Regions from separate parts of the Streptomyces sp. NPDC012508 genome, predicted to be linked through region 2. Evidence: riboswitches for the same ligand, from Rfam matches in the RefSeq annotation. Region 2 holds a riboswitch; each other region holds the start of a gene.

What was found. A riboswitch is a leader RNA that binds a small molecule or an ion and turns the genes downstream of it on or off. The one in region 2 is predicted to bind cyclic di-AMP.
Region 1: linked by a shared signal. The riboswitch ahead of ACFY8U_RS03530 (peptidoglycan DD-metalloendopeptidase family protein) and the one ahead of ACFY8U_RS27475 (M23 family metallopeptidase) in region 2 are both predicted to bind cyclic di-AMP.
Region 3: linked by a shared signal. The riboswitch ahead of ACFY8U_RS14315 (M23 family metallopeptidase) and the one ahead of ACFY8U_RS27475 (M23 family metallopeptidase) in region 2 are both predicted to bind cyclic di-AMP.

Annotation. Positions count from the first base shown of each region.
Region 1 is NZ_JBIBEO010000001.1:830,054-835,100, forward strand. It holds gene ACFY8U_RS03520 (STM4011 family radical SAM protein) at 1-290, shown strand, start outside; gene ACFY8U_RS03525 (SGNH/GDSL hydrolase family protein) at 277-1,089, opposite strand; gene ACFY8U_RS03530 (peptidoglycan DD-metalloendopeptidase family protein) at 1,261-2,217, opposite strand; cyclic di-AMP (ydaO/yuaA leader) riboswitch at 2,222-2,408, opposite strand; gene ACFY8U_RS03535 (tyrosine-protein phosphatase) at 2,769-3,578, shown strand; gene ACFY8U_RS03540 (DUF6126 family protein) at 3,594-3,749, opposite strand; gene ACFY8U_RS03545 (helix-turn-helix domain-containing protein) at 3,770-4,450, opposite strand; gene ACFY8U_RS03550 (aspartate aminotransferase family protein) at 4,526-5,047, opposite strand, start outside.
Region 2 is NZ_JBIBEO010000008.1:361,549-366,595, forward strand. It holds gene ACFY8U_RS27460 (GNAT family N-acetyltransferase) at 1-365, opposite strand, end outside; gene ACFY8U_RS27465 (HPr family phosphocarrier protein) at 542-823, shown strand; gene ACFY8U_RS27470 (GntR family transcriptional regulator) at 1,056-1,739, opposite strand; gene ACFY8U_RS27475 (M23 family metallopeptidase) at 1,910-2,695, opposite strand; cyclic di-AMP (ydaO/yuaA leader) riboswitch at 2,708-2,874, opposite strand; gene ACFY8U_RS27480 (M16 family metallopeptidase) at 3,088-4,455, opposite strand; gene ACFY8U_RS27485 (pitrilysin family protein) at 4,482-5,047, opposite strand, start outside.
Region 3 is NZ_JBIBEO010000004.1:19,818-24,864, reverse strand. It holds gene ACFY8U_RS14325 (MerR family transcriptional regulator) at 1-546, shown strand, start outside; gene ACFY8U_RS14320 (PP2C family protein-serine/threonine phosphatase) at 685-1,959, shown strand; cyclic di-AMP (ydaO/yuaA leader) riboswitch at 2,172-2,319, shown strand; gene ACFY8U_RS14315 (M23 family metallopeptidase) at 2,331-3,425, shown strand; gene ACFY8U_RS14310 (aldo/keto reductase) at 3,571-4,518, shown strand; gene ACFY8U_RS14305 (PrsW family intramembrane metalloprotease) at 4,539-5,047, opposite strand, start outside.

The DNA.
Region 1 (5,047 bases), on a different contig from region 2:
CGTACAGCCGCCGTCCGCACCCCTCAGCCGGTCTCCCCTGCCGGACCGGTGAGTCGGTGATCTCGGTGGACGGTGACGGGACCGTGCGCCGCTGTCACTTCGTGAAGGCCGAGCTGGGCAATCTGTACGACGGTTCGTACCGTGCCGCGCTGCGCCCGCGCTCCTGCCCGCTCTCGGTCTGCGACTGTCACATCGGCTACGTCCATCTGGAGACGCTGCCGCTGTACGACGTGTTCGCGGGCGGTGTCCTGGAGCGGATCCCGGCCCCGGTCGTGCTCAGAGGGGCATGAGGTCGCCGAGCGGCATGAGGTCGGGGCGCTTGGCCGCCACGTGGTCGCCGGAGCTCTCGCCGCGCAGCCGCCGGCCGATCCACGGCACGAGGTACTCCCTGGCCCAGTTGATGTCGTCGCGGCGCACCTCGAGCGTGCCGCGCGGCGGGAGCGGGGGCCAGGGCTGGTCCGGGTCGGCCGGTACGTCCATGCCGAGGACCTGGGCGGCGCGCAGCGCGACCCTGGTGTGGCCCTCGGGCGAGAGGTGCAGCCGGTCGTCGTCCCAGGCCCGCCTGTCCTGCACCGACTTGAGCGACCACAGGTCGAGGACCGGGCAGTCGTAGCGGTCGGCGATGGACCGGACATGGGCCGTGTACGTGGCGATCTTTCCGCGCAGATGCCGGAGGACGGGGACGTCGCGGGTGTCGAAGCCGGTCGTCACCATCACCGTGCCGACGGCCGACGTCAGGTCGGCGACGGCGCGCTCGAAGCGCTCGGCGACGTCGTCGGGGTCGCTACCGGGGCGGATGATGTCGTTTCCCCCCGCGCAGAAGGTCACGAGGTCGGGGGCGAGTTCCTTGGCCCTGGGGACCTGCTCCTCCACGATCTGGTCCAGGAGGCGGCCGCGTACGGCCAGGTTGGCGTAACGGAAAGCGTCGTGCTCCGGCACTCGGTCGGCGAGCAGCACCGCGAAGCGGTCCGCCCAGCCCACGTACCTCCCGTCGGGCCCGGGATCTCCCACGCCCTCGGTGAAGCTGTCCCCGATCGCCGCGTACGACCCGAATACGTGCGTGTCTCTTGATCTCGAATCGTCTGCCACGGGAGCACATCTTTCCCTTATGGATGTGACCTACGCGACCGTAAGGAGGGGTTGACGCCGGGTGAGATACGCCACCGGTCAAGATTGCACCAAGCCGGAATACGCGCGAGGGCCCGGCACTCGGAAGTGCCGGGCCTCTGCGGGTGCTGCCGGTGCGTCAGATCAGGCGTGTCAGATGCTGACGCCGTGCGAGCGCAGGTAGGCCAGCGGGTCGATGTCCGAGCCGTAGCTCGGGCCGGTGCGGATCTCGAAGTGCAGGTGCGGACCGGTGGAGTTGCCGGTGGAGCCCGAGAGACCGATCTCCTGGCCGCCGGTGACGGTCTGGCCGGCGGAGACGCCCAGGGAGGAGAGGTGGGCGTACTGCGAGAACGTGCCGTCGGCGTGCTGGATGACGACCTCGTTGCCGTACGAGCCGCTGTTGCCCGCGGAGTAGACGGTGCCCGCGCCGACGGCCTTGACCGAGGTGCCGGAGGAGGCGATGAAGTCGACACCGGTGTGGTAGCCGGAGGACCACATGGCGCCGGAGGCCCGGTACGGGGTGGAGATGCCGCCGCTGACCGGGGAGACCCAGCCGGAGGAGGCCTGCGCGGGGGCGGACGTCGCGGGGGCGGTGCCGGCGGTGTCACGCTCGGCGGAGCGCGAGGCGCGCTCGTCGGAGGAGGGCTTCTCGGCCTTGGGAGCCGCCTTGGGAGCAGCCTTCGGAGCGGCCTTGGGTGCTGCCTTCGGAGCGGCCTTGGCGGTCGACTTGGCGCCGAGGGTGAGCTTCATGCCGGGCAGGATCAGCGACGGGTCCTCGCCGACGACCTGGCGGTTGTCCGCGTAGAGCTTCTTCCAGCCACCCGCGAGGTGGTGCTCGGCGGCGATCTTCGACAGGTAGTCGCCACGGACGACGGAGTACGTCTTCGGCTTGGCGGCCTTCTCCGCGGCCGGGGCCTTGGCGGGGGTCGCGGCGGCGACGGCGGCGACGGCCTGCTGGGACGTCACGGACGGCGCGGCCTGGTCGGCTGCGTGGGCTCCGGTCGCGCCGAACAGGGGCAGGGCGACGACGGCGCCACCCGTACCGGCGGCGACGAATCCACGCGTGAGCGGGTTGACCTTGGGACGGCGGTGCTTACCCTTTGCGGGCATGGCGAATTCCTCTCCGTCGCCTGCGAGGTGAGCTGTCGGGTTCGAACTGGAGATGTCCGGCCGCGTATCACGCGGCTTCACCCCGAGCCGTCCGGAACGACCGGATCGGCGTACTACCTGGGTCCCCCGCTCCTGCCGTACGTGGGTGGGTGCGGATACCGGACGGTGGCAGGATTCGGCGGGTCCGACCGGATTGAGCGTGACGCTAGACCAGCGGATCGGGGCGAACAAGCCGCTGCTTTTCATTCGCAATCAGGGGCGGGATATCCGCGCCGAATTCCGGTCACCCTCCGTGGATGGCGGATCTTCGATTTCCTTTTCCGGCACGGGGATTGCACAAGACGATCAGGCACGGTCCGTCACCTCTATGACGCTGCTCACGCGCCGAATCCCATCTCCCCTGCAACCAGGGCGCGTTATGCCTTAGGGCCCAATTCGGACAGAACACCCATTCCCATACCCCGGGGGTGTGCGGCGGCTCCCCGACCCGGGATGATTGGCCCAGGAATCGATCAGCAGTCGATCCCGACCGCCAACCTTCAGGAGCACTCGTGACGCAGCAGCTGCCGCAGGTCTCGTCGACCGAACCCGAGCTCACCGGGGTACGCAACTTCCGGGACGTGGGCGGACTGCCGACCGTGGACGGCGGTTCGGTGCGATTCGGCCGTCTCTTCCGCAGCGGCCACCTGGCGCACGCCACCGAGGAGGACGCGGCGTTCCTCTCCACCCTCGGGCTCCACACGGTCTTCGACTTCCGCAATGCGGCCGATGTCAAGATCGAGGGACCGGACGTCGAACTTCCCGGCGTACGAAATGTGAACATACCGCTCAACGACCCGGCCGACGGCAAGGAGTTCTGGAAGCTGGTCAGTACCGGCGAGCTGGAACAGCTCCGCGGCATCCTGGGTGACGGCAAGGCGGCGGCCCGAATGTCCGATTCGTACCGGCAGATCATCATCGAGCGGACGGCGGAGCACAGCCGCGTCCTGCACGCACTGGCCGAGGACAGCGTCCCCGCGCTCATGCACTGCGCGGCCGGCAAGGACCGCGCGGGTCTGTCCATCGCCATCTCGCTGCTCGCGGTGGGCGTGGAGCGGGAGGCGATCGAGGCCGACTACGTGAAGTCGAACGACCCGCACCGCCGCTACAAGGTGCGGCGCAGCTCCACCTCCGCGGAGGCCATGGCGCCCGAGGTGATGGAGCTGCTCAGCCCGCTCTTCGACGCGCGGATCACGTACCTGCGTACCGCGTTCGAGACGATGGAGCAGACGTGGGGGACGGTCGAGCGCTACCTCACGGACGGCCTGAAGCTCACCCCGGAAACGCGGGCGCGGCTGCGCGAGCGTCTCGTCGAGGCGTGACCCCTCCCCCGTCCGCTACTGGTTCTGCCCGCCGAGCATGAAGAGCAGGTAGAGGAAGCCGGCGAAGAGGTGCCCGGCCACCAGATAGGCGAAGAGCCGGAGCACCAGCCCCTTGGGGAACTTGCCGGCCTCGCGCTCCTCGCCGGTGACCGGCGCAGACTTCTCGGACATATCGGCCTCTTTCGAAGGGGTCAGCGGAGATGCGGGGCTCCGTCGCCGAGGCACAGCTCGGCGGCGGGGCTCTGCATGAGCGTGTGGACGAAGAGCAGCTCGGCCCCGCCGCGGCCGACGGCGCCGATGCGGTGCGGGGTGAGCGAGTCGAAGTGCGCGCTGTCCCCGGGATCCAGGATGTGCACGGCGTCGCCCAGCGCGAGGCGCACCTGCCCGTCGAGGACGTGCAGCCACTCCTCGCCGGGGTGGACGCGCACGATGTCGGCCCGGGTGGCGTACGGGACGTGGACGCGGAGCGCCTGCAGGGCGCGGCCGGGTCCGCCGGCCTGGCGGTAGGTCCAGCCGTCGGCCTCGACGGGCTCGGACCGGCTCGCCCGGACGATGGGATCGCGCTCGGGCGGAACCTCGCCCAGGAGCTCGGAGACCGTCGTACCGTAGATACGGGCGAGCGCCAGCAGCATCGGGAGCGAGGGCTGGCGGTGGCCCGTTTCGAGCCGGGAGAGATGGGCCGGGGAGAGTCCGGCCCGCTGGGCGGCGACCTCCAGGGTCAGCCCGCGGCGCCGGCGCAGGGCGCGCAGCTGCGGGGCGACGTGCGGCGCGTCCGGAGGGGCGACGGACGCCTCGGGCAGGGCGTCGGGCGGACTGTCGGACGCGCCCGGTGCGGCGGGGTCCGCGGACTGCTTCCCGGGGAGGTGTGCCATGCCTCCATTCCGCCAGGAACTTTCCTCTGAGGCAACTTTCTTGCCCCAGAGGCAAAAGCCCGTGTCGCGCGGCGGTCAGCGCTGTGCGACCGCCTGCTTGACCAGCGTCTTTCCGAAGTCCCACATCAGCCCGCCGCCCGCGTGGGCGTCGTCCATCACGGCCGTGAAGGCGGTCACGAAGCGGTCCACGTCGGCCTCGTCGATGATCAGCGGCGGAATCAGCTTGATCACCTCCATGTGGTCCCCCGACACCTGGGTCAGGATCCGGTGACGCTGGAGCAGCGGCACGACGACCATCTGCGCGAAGAGGCCCTTGCGGGCGGTCTGCAGCATCGTCCACCGGCTGCGCAGTCCGAGCGAGGAGGGCCGCCCGAACTCGATCCCGATCATCAGGCCGCGCCCGCGGATCTCGTGCAGCAGCTCGTAGCGCGGCACGAGCTCCTTGAGGCGTGAGGAGAGCAGGTCGCCGATCCGGCGCGCGTGCGCCACCGTCCCCTCGTTCTCCATGACCGAGAGCACGGCGAGCCCGGCGGCCATGGCCTGCGCGTTCGACCCGAAGCTGGCGGAGTGGACGAGGACACGGTCCATGGACGAGTA
Region 2 (5,047 bases):
GCGACCTCGGCCTCGTCGGCCGGTGCGGAGGCGGGCATGCCGCGGTCGTCGATCCGGTCGTACCGCACGGTGGCGATGAACTCCCCGCCGACCGTCGCGGCGAGTCCCACCCGGTCGACGAAGTCGTGATGGGTGAAGCGGTGCACGTCCTTGGCGGAGAGCCTCGGGTACGGCGCGAAGAAGCGGTAGTACTTCGACTCGTCGGAGACCTGCTCGTAGAAGCTGACCAGCCGTTCGGCGTCGTCGGCGGTGATGGGTCTGATGCGCGCGGTGCCGCCGTCACGGAGGACCACGTCCGCTTCCCAGTGGTCGGGGTAGGCGTGCTCCGGCTGTTCCGCCTGCCGACCCGGCTGTTCCGACTGCATGGGGCAAGCGTACGGCCGGAGTCCGACACGGGCACCGGTCGCGCGGCGCGTGGTCGCCATGCAAGGTAAGGAGGACCGATCGGCCTTCCCGCGGGGGCCGAAGGTCGGCCACGAGCACCCCGCGGCCCGTGAGAGACTGGTCTAGACAACCCGCTTGAGACTTGAAGGGCAACACCATGGCTGAGCGCCGCGTCAACGTCGGCTGGGCCGAGGGCCTGCACGCCCGCCCCGCCTCCATCTTCGTCCGTGCCACCACGGCCTCCGGCGTCCCCGTGACGATCGCCAAGGCCGATGGCAACCCGGTGAACGCCGCGTCGATGCTCGCGGTGCTCGGCCTGGGAGCGCAGGGCGGCGAGGAGATCGTTCTCGCTTCGGACGCCGAGGGTGCCGAGGCCGCGCTCGACCGCCTGGCGAAGCTGGTTGCCGAGGGGCTCGAGGAGCTTCCCGAGACCGTCTGACCTGATCTCCGAAAAAGCCGCGCACGCCGGAACACCGGCGGCGCGGCTTTTTCGTCCCCCCGATTCCGCGGGCACACTCCGTGCGACGTATTTGCGGTCAGCGCATTGCGGTCAGCGCATTGCGGGCGACGCATTGCGGGCAGCACTTTGCGCACCGAAAATTTCCGGGCGCCATCCCCTGTACGAAGGGACAGGCCCGCGAAATTCCCACCCTTTGTATACGGCCCGCTCGTTAATTCCGGACGCTCGCGGTGTTGACGACATGTTGCGAAACCCTCACACGCCCGCGCTCCGGGCGTTTCAGCCGGTGCAGCGCCAGGGACCGTTCGGCGTGCGACGCCGTCAGCGCACGAGCCCGTTCGGCGTCGCCGCGCGCCACCGCGTCCACGATCGCGCCGTGCTCGGCCCATGCCTCGACGGGCTGGGCGGGGATCTCGACCGCGTACATCCAGGCGATCTTGTGCCGGAGCTGGGTGAGCAGGGCGGTGAGCGCCGGGCTGCCCGAGGCCTGGGCCAGCGTCTCGTGGAACCAGCCGCCGAGCGAGCGCAGGTCTTCCGCCTGCCCCCGCCTGGCCCGCTCCTGCCCCAGCCTGACCAGGCCCCGCAGCACCTTGAGGTGCGCCTCCGTGCGGCGCTGCGCGGCGCGCGCGGCACCGAGCGGTTCGAGCAGGGACCGTACGTCCAGCAGGTCGGCCGCCTCCTGCTCGCTGGGCTCCGCGACGTGGGCGCCCGCGTGCCGGCGGGTGATCACGAAGCCCTCGGACTCCAGGGTGCGCAGCGCCTCGCGGACGGGGACGCGGGAGACTCCGTAACGGCGGGCCAACTGCTCCTCGGTCAGCCGGCTGCCGCGCTCGAAGACCCCGAGGACGATGTCGTCCCGGATCGCCGTGCATACAGAGTGCGCGGGAATGCGCATGTTCGACCTCCGCCTTAATCCGCGCGAAACCGGTTCTCCCGGGACTCTATTGCAGCAGGGCATTGTTTCCGATGGCTCCCCCGGAACCATGGATATGTTTTTGGTCAGCGAAAAGCCCCGGCCTAGTACGAGCCGGGGCTTTTCTGACGCGCTGGGAAGACCGCGAACGGTCAGACGTTCACACCGCGGGCGCGGAGGTACGCGATCGGGTTGATGTCCGAGCCGTACTCGGCGGTGGTGCGGGCCTCGAAGTGGAGGTGCGGGCCGGTGGAGTTGCCGGTCGAGCCCGAGATGCCTATCTGCTGGCCCGGGGTGACGGACTGGCCGACCCCGACACTGATGGCCGAGAGGTGACCGTACTGGGTGTACGTGCCGTCGTTCATCCGGATGACGACGTTGTTGCCGTACGCGCCGCCCCAGCCGGCCTCGACGACGGTGCCGGAGCCGACGGAGACGACCTTGCTGCCGGAGGCGGCGTGGAAGTCGATGCCGGAGTGACTGCCGGAGGACCAGAGCGAGCCGCCGGTCTTGTAACCGGTGCTGACGTACGAGCCGGCCACGGGGAGCTGGAAGGAGTTCAGGCGCTTGCGCTCGGCCTCACGGGCGGCGCGCTCCTTGGCCTCGCGGATCTCCTTGGCGCGGGCCTCCGCCTTGCGCTTCGCTTCGGCCTTGGCACGGGCCTCCGCCTTGCGCTTCGCCTCGGCCTCGGCGGCCTCGCGCTCCTGGGCGGCGGCCTGGGCGTCGACGGTCTCGGCGAGGGAGTCGGCGGCGACGATCTGGGTCAGCCCGGTGTCCTCGACGGAGGGGGCCGCGTCCGTGTCGACGGCGAGTGCCGGGGAGGCGAGGGTTCCGATGACGCCGGTGGTGGCGAGGGTCGCGACGCCGGCGATGCCGGCGCTGCGGCGCGCCAGACGGCTCGGACCACGATGCTTCCCGGTGGCACGGGTGAACGCCATGTAGGGGCTGTTCCTTTCCTTCCTTCTCGCCTACCGGGTTAGCTGACGGGTTCGGAGCAGGAAGGTCTCCTACGGGCCCCTCCGCACGGGTGCGAAGGCGTCCGATTCACCCCAGGGACTTCGTGTGGGTCCCCGGCTCCCCAGGCTCGCGCCTGACGGGGACTCGGCGATGACTGTCCGATGCCGCGGGTGCGGCGGGTGCAACTGGCGAACAGCCGGACTGACGCTAAGCGGACCATCTTTCAATCACCAAACAGACACGCCAGTTTGTAAGACATGCCACAGGCCATACACCCACCCTCTGCGGCAATACGGACAAAAAAGGAGGACCCCGACGTACTGTGACGTCGGGGTCCTCCGGTGCCGCCGACCGCGCCGGCGGTCCGGCTCAATCAGCCGGTGACGACGGTCACTTCGCCGATGCCGAGGGCGCGCACCGGCTCCTCGATCTCCGACGCGTCACCCACGAGCACGGTGACGAGACGGTCCACGGGGAAGGCGTTGACGACCGCGGCCGTCGCCTCCACCGTGCCGGTCTCGGCGAGGCGCGCGTACAACTGCGCCTGGAAATCGTCCGGAAGGTGCTGCTCGACCTGGTCGGCGAGGGTCCCGGCGACGGAGGCGGCGGTCTCGTACTTGAGCGGTGCCACGCCCACCAGGTTCTGCACGGCGACATCGCGCTCGGCGTCCGTCAGACCCTCCGCGGCGAGGGTGCGCAGCACCTTCCACAGGTCGTCAAGTGCCGGGCCGGTGTTGGGTGTGTCGACGGAGCCGCTGATGGCGAGCATCGAGGCGCCGTTGCCCTTGCCGTCGGAGCGCAGCACCTGGCCGAAGGCGCGGACGCCGTAGGTGTAGCCCTTCTCCTCGCGCAGGACGCGGTCCAGGCGGGAGGTGAGCGTGCCGCCGAGGCAGTACGTGCCGAGGACCTGGGCCGGCCAGACGCGGTCGTGCCGGTCCGCGCCGACACGGCCGATCAGCAGCTGCGTCTGGACGGCACCCGGGCGGTCGACGATGACCACACGGCCGGTGTCGTCGGCCGTGATCGGCGGAACCGGGCGGGACTCGGCGGAGTTCCCCGTCCAGGCGCCGAGCGTCTCGGCGAGCACCTTGTCCAGGTCGACGTCGGTCAGGTCGCCGACGACGACGGCCGTGGCCGTGGAGGGCCGGATGTGCGCCTCGAAGAACGCGCGGACGGCGGCGGCGTCGATCGCCTCCACCGTCTCCTCGGTGCCCTGGCGCGGCCGGGACATGCGCGAACCGGCCGGGAACAGCTCCTTGGAGAGCTGCTTGGCCGCCCGGCGGGCCGGGTTGGCCGTCTCGTGCGGGATCTCGTCGAGACGGTTGCGCACCAGTCGCTCGACCTCGGTCTCGAGGAACGCGGGCGCGATCAGGGCCTCGGAGAGCAGCCCGAGCGCCTTGGGCAGCCGCGAGACGGGGACCTCCAGGGAGACCCGTACACCCGGGTGGTCGGCGTGCGCGTCGAGCGTGGCGCCGCAGCGCTCCAGCTCGGCCGCGAACTCCTCGGCGCTGTGCTGGTCCGTGCCCTCGGAGAGCGCGCGGGCCATGATCGTGGCGACTCCGTCGAGGCCCGCGGGCTCGGCCTCCAGCGGGGCGTCGAAGAAGATCTCGACGGCGACGACCTGCTGGCCGGGGCGGTGGCAGCGCAGCACGGTCAGGCCGTTGTCCAGCGCTCCGCGGTCCGGGGCCGGGAAGGCCCAGGGCCTGGCGGTGCCCGGCTCCGGCTGCGGGTGGAACGTCATGCTCGTCAAAGACGCGGCAGCGTCGGTCACTGGTCCGCTCCCTCTTCCTCGTCGCTGTCGCTCTGCTCGGCGTCGTTCTGTTCGGTGCCGATCGGCTCGTAGACCAGCACCGCGCGGTTGTCCGGCCGCAGCTGGGCCTCGGCGACGGCACGCACCTCCTCGGCGGTGACGTCCAGGACCCGGTTGACGGCGGTCAGGGCGAGCTGCGGGTCGCCGAACAGGACCGCGTAGCGGCAGAGTTCGTCGGCGCGGCCCGCGACCGTGCCGAGCCGGTCCAGCCACTCCCGCTCCAACTGGGCCTGGGCGCGCTCCATCTCCTCGGGCGTCGGGCCCTCGGAGGCGAACCGGGCCAGCTCCTCGTCGACGGCGGCCTCGATCTCGGGCACCTCGACCCCGCCGGACGTCTTGACGTCCAGCCAGCCGAGCGAGGGCGCGCCGGCCAGGCGGAGCAGGCCGAAGCCGGCGGCCACGGCCGTACGGTCGCGGCGGACCAGCCGGTTGTGGAGCCGGGAGGACTCGCCGCCGCCGAGGACGGTCAGGGCGAGGTCGGCGGCGTCGCACTCGCGCGTGCCGTCGTGCGGGAGGCGGTAGG
Region 3 (5,047 bases), on a different contig from region 2:
GCCGAGGTCCTGGAGGGTCAGCGGGACACGCCCGCCGCTCTGCGCACCCATCTGCTGCTCCTCGAACGGGAGCGGGAGCGGATCGGGCGGCAGATCGAGGCGGTGCGGACCACTCTCCACAAGACGGAGAACGGAGAAGAACTCATGGCGGAAGAAGTGTTCGACGGGTTCGATCACACGCAGTACGAGGAGGAGGTCACCGAGCGCTGGGGCCGCGAGGCGTACGAGAAGGGCGACCGCTGGTGGCGCTCGCTCGGCGCCGAGGAGAAGCAGGCGTTCATGGACGAGCAGGCCGGCATCGCCCGTGACTTCGGGCAGGCGGCACGGGACGGCCTCGCCGCCGACAGCGACGAGGTCCAGGCGATCGCGCGGCGCCACGTCGCATGGCTGTCGACCACCACGACGCCGACGAAGGAGTACGTGATCGGCCTCGGCCGGATGTACGTCGACGACCCGCGCTTCGGCCGGAACTACGACCAGCACGGCGAGGGCACCGTTCTCCTCGTACGGGACGCGATGACCGTCTACGCGGAGCGCAACCTTTGAGCGGCCGACCCCGGCGTCTGCCCCCGCCGAGGTAACCCACTTGGCCGAGCGAAGGTCGCCGCGCGGCGCGGCGCCCGGCACCCTGGGGTGGGCACGGTACGGTCCGTCGCCGTGTACGGACCGGGCAGGAGAGCACAGGTGGGGCAGGGGAGCGGGAACGGGAAGGGAAACGGGAACGGCAAGGGGCACGGGAACGGCAAGGGGCACGGGAACGGCAAGGGGCACGGGAACGGCAAGGGGAACGGGAACGGCAAGGGGAACGGGCAGGGAAACGGGAACGGGAACGGGACCCCCCGGGCGCGTGCCGAGCGGACCCGCCGGTTCCTCCGCGCCCTGCCCCCGCTGGTGATCCTCGGCGGGGTCGTCTTCGACCTCTCCACCCCGCCCGCGTACACGGCCGCTCCGATGTTCTCGGCCGCGCCGCTCCTCGCCGCCCCGTTCTTCTCGATGCTGACGACGCTGCTCACGGGCATCGCCGCGATCCTCGCCGGCGTCGGGCTGCACCTCTACAACGGGACCGCCACCGAAGTCCCGTCCCTCACGGAGACGTTGACCGTCATCACGGTCTCCGCCCTCGCCCTGCTGGTCAACCGGGTCGTAGTGCGCAGCGGGGAGCGGCTCGCCTCGGCGCGGGTGATCGCGGAGACCGCGCAGAAGGCCGTCCTGCCGACGCCCGCCGAGCGGATCGGCGGGCTCCATGTCGCCGCCCGCTACGAGGCCGCGCAGGCGGACGCGTTCATCGGCGGCGACCTGTTCGCCGTCCAGGACACGCCGTACGGGGTACGGCTCGTGGTCGGTGACGTCCGGGGCAAGGGGCTCGACGCGGTGGAGGCGGTCGCCATCGTGATCGGCGCCTTCCGGGAGGCGGCCGAGCAGGAGGCCTCCCTCGAGGGCGTCGCACAGCGCCTGGAGCGGGCCCTGGCCCGGGAGGGTACGCGCCGCTCCAGCCTCGACGCCTTCGAGGGGTTCACCACCGCCGTCCTGGCCGAGATCCCGCGCGGGGACGGGCACGTACGGGTGGTGAACCGCGGCCACCCCGAGCCGCTGCTGCTGTACGCGGACGGAGGCCTCGCCCACCTCGAACCGACCGAGCCCGCCCTGCCGCTCGGCATGGGCGAGCTTGCCGCCTGGCCGGACCGGGCCGACGAGGTCCCGTACCCGCCGGGGGCCACGCTGCTCCTCTACACCGACGGGCTCTCCGAGGCGCGCGACGCCTCGGGGGCCTTCTACGATCCGGCCGAGCGGCTCGCCGGGCGGATCTTCCCGGGACCCGAGGAACTGCTCGACGCGCTGGTCGACGACGTCCGCCGGTACACGGGCGGAGGCTCCACGGACGACATGGCACTGCTCGCGGTGAGCCGGCCTGCGGCCGGGCAGCCGGAGCGGCGCAGGACGATGCCCGTGGTGCCGTGACCATCCGTAGTGGAGAGGTACCGCTGCGATAACAATTGACGAACCGTCAGTTTCGGGGCGGCAGTAAAGGTCTGGACTGAAGCGGGATCAAATCGGGCTGTACCAGTTCAATCTCGGGAATGATCAAGCAGAACAGCTTGGAATCCGGCCCTCGTGTCTATTAACGTTCGATAACGCAGCGCGGTCGTCCCAGCCGTCGTAAGAGACGGCACCGCGCGCACGCGCCGAATCTCGAAAGGGAACCGGGGAACCACCACTTGGGGTGAATCGGGCACCGTCGCACCCGTGCGACACCGCCCGTAGGAGACCTTCCTGCTCCGAACCCGTCAGCTAACCCGGTAGGCGAGAAGGAAGGAAAGGAGTACGCCTCCGTGGCGTCCAACACCCCTGCTCCCGAGGGTCTTTCTGACGGGTTCAACGCGTTCGGCGCCCCGGGCGCCGCCGGGACGGACGACGACGCGACGACGTGGGGGGAGTGGAACCCCACCGAGGACTCCCTTCGCCAGCAGGCCCGTTCGGGCGGCCGTCACCGTGTCGTGAAGCAGCGCTCCGCGTTCGCCCGCTCCTCCACCGTCCTCGGTGTCGGCGTCATCGCGGCCGTCGGCGCGGGCGGCATGGCGACCGCCAAGGACAAGCCGCCCGTCTCGATATCCCTCCCCGATCTGAACCTGCCGGACGCCTCCGAGCTGCCCGGCGTCGGCGACCTGATCTCCGGCGAGGACGGCACGGACGGTACGGGCTCCGGGAGCAACAACCCGCAGCCGCTCACGGCCACCCTGGCGCTCCCGGCCGACAGCACCGACAGGGCCGAAGGCTCCCCGGCCGCCTCGACGGCGGACGCCGGCGAGGCGCTGCGCGCCCGCATCATGCAGCAGGCCGAGCAGCAGCAGGCCTCCGCCGACGCCGACAAGAAGGCCGCGGCGGAGAAGGCGGCGGCCGAGAAGGCCGCGGCCGAGGCGGCGGCGAAGGCGGACGCGGCGGAGAAGGCGGCGGCCGAGGAGAAGCGGAAGGCCGAGGAGGCCGCCGCGGCGAAGGCCGAGGCGGAGCGCCTCGCGAAGCTCGCCGCGAGCTACTCGCTGCCCACGTCCTCGTACACCCTCACCTCCACGTACGGCCAGTCCGGCTCCATGTGGTCCTCCGGCCAGCACACCGGCCTCGACTTCGCGGCGCCCACCGGCACCCCGGTCAAGGCGGTGCACGGCGGCACGATCACGTCAGCGGGCTGGTCCGGCTCGTACGGCTACCGGATCGTCCTGGAGCTGGAGGACGGCACGGAGGTCTGGTACGCGCACCTGTCCTCGATGACGGCGAGCGTCGGCCAGTCCGTGGGCACCGGTGACACCATCGGCCGCGTGGGCGCGACCGGCAACGTGACCGGGCCGCACCTGCACCTGGAGGTCCACACCCCGGGCGGCGCGGGCGTCGACCCGGCGGCCTGGCTGGCGGGCAAGGGCATCTCCGTCTGACCCCGCGCGCGAACACGCGCCGGCTCCCCGCGCGCGTCGCGCCGGCTCCCCGCGCTCCTTCCCACGGCTTCGGCAGTCCTGGCGGCGTCCCCCCGACGCCAGGGCTTCCGGAATACCCGTACAGCCGTGGGTGTTCGAGCTTCGCATGACCTCTCTTCGCCCGCTGGGCAGCTCCGACCTGCACGTCTTCCCCCTGGCGCTGGGCGGCAACGTCTTCGGCTGGTCGGCCGACCAGGCGCAGTCCCTCGCCGTCCTCGACGCCTACACCGCCGCGGGCGGCAACTTCATCGACACCGCCGACATGTACTCCCACTGGGCCGAGGGCAACCAGGGCGGCGAGTCCGAGACGCTCATCGGCAAGTGGCTGGCCACCCGCGGCAACCGCTCCGACATCGTCCTCGCCACCAAGGGCGGCGCCCACCCCCGGTACAAGGGCCTCTCCGCGACCACCATCAAGGCCGCGGCGGAGGAGTCGCTGCGCCGGCTCGGCACGGACTACATCGACCTGTACTACACGCACTTCGACGACACCTCCGTCCCGGTCGAGGAGATCGTCACCGCGCTGGACCAGCTGGTGAAGGACGGCAAGGTGCGGGCCGTCGCCGCCTCCAACATCGCGCCCGAGCGGCTCCAGGCCTCCCTCGACTTCGCCGAGACCGAGGGGCTCGCCCGCTACGTCGCCCTGCAGCCGCACTACAACCTGCTCTCACGCGACACGTACGAGGGCGAGCTGATGGCCACCACCGAGCGGGCCGGGCTCGCGGCCGTCCCGTACTTCGCGCTGGCGTCCGGCTTCCTCACGGGCAAGTACCGCCCGGGGAAGACCGTCGACAGCGTCCGCGCCGAGGGCGCCGCCGCGCACGCCGGGACCGAGCGGGGCCGGCGGATCCTGGCCGCGCTCGACACCGTGGCCGAGGCGCACGGCGCGGAGGTCGCCACCGTCGCCCTGGCCTGGCTCGCGTCCCGGCCGACCGTCGCCGCGCCGATCGCCTCGGCCCGTACGGTCGAGCAGCTCCCGGCCCTGGTCGCGGTCGCGGACCTGCGACTGACCGACGCCGAACTGGCCCTCCTGACGGAGGCCTCCGCGGCCTAGGAGCGTGCAGAGAGGGGCGCCTAGCTGCGGTACGGGTTGTAGCCGCCGTAGTCGAGGTACTGCGGCGGCGCCCACACCCGGCCCGTCGCCCGCGCCGCGTACGTCAGGGCGGGCGATGCGACCGCCTTGCGCTGCCAGAGGTGGTGGAGCAGCTCCTGCTCGCGCGCGGTGAACTCCGGTCCCGCCGCGCCGCGCTGCGCGCGATGGCGCAGGAACGCGAGGGTCGTCGCGAACGCCTCGTACTCCCCGACCGCGGCGGCGGCCGGCTTGCCGTACGTACGGCGGGCGAAGTCACGGGCCACGGAGCGGGCCCGCATCGAGGAGAGCGCGAGCGGCTCCGCGGGCGAGAGCCAGCCGGCCGCCGCGTACGCCGGGAGCTGCCCGGATATCGTGCGCAGCTCGCGCTGCCGGCTCCATATCGCGAGCCAGGTGAGCAGGGCGAGGGTGGGCACCATGAACATGCCGTAGACCAGGATGAAGCCCAGCGGCCCGAGCATCGTCGCCGAGCCGTTCCACAGGGCGTGCATGC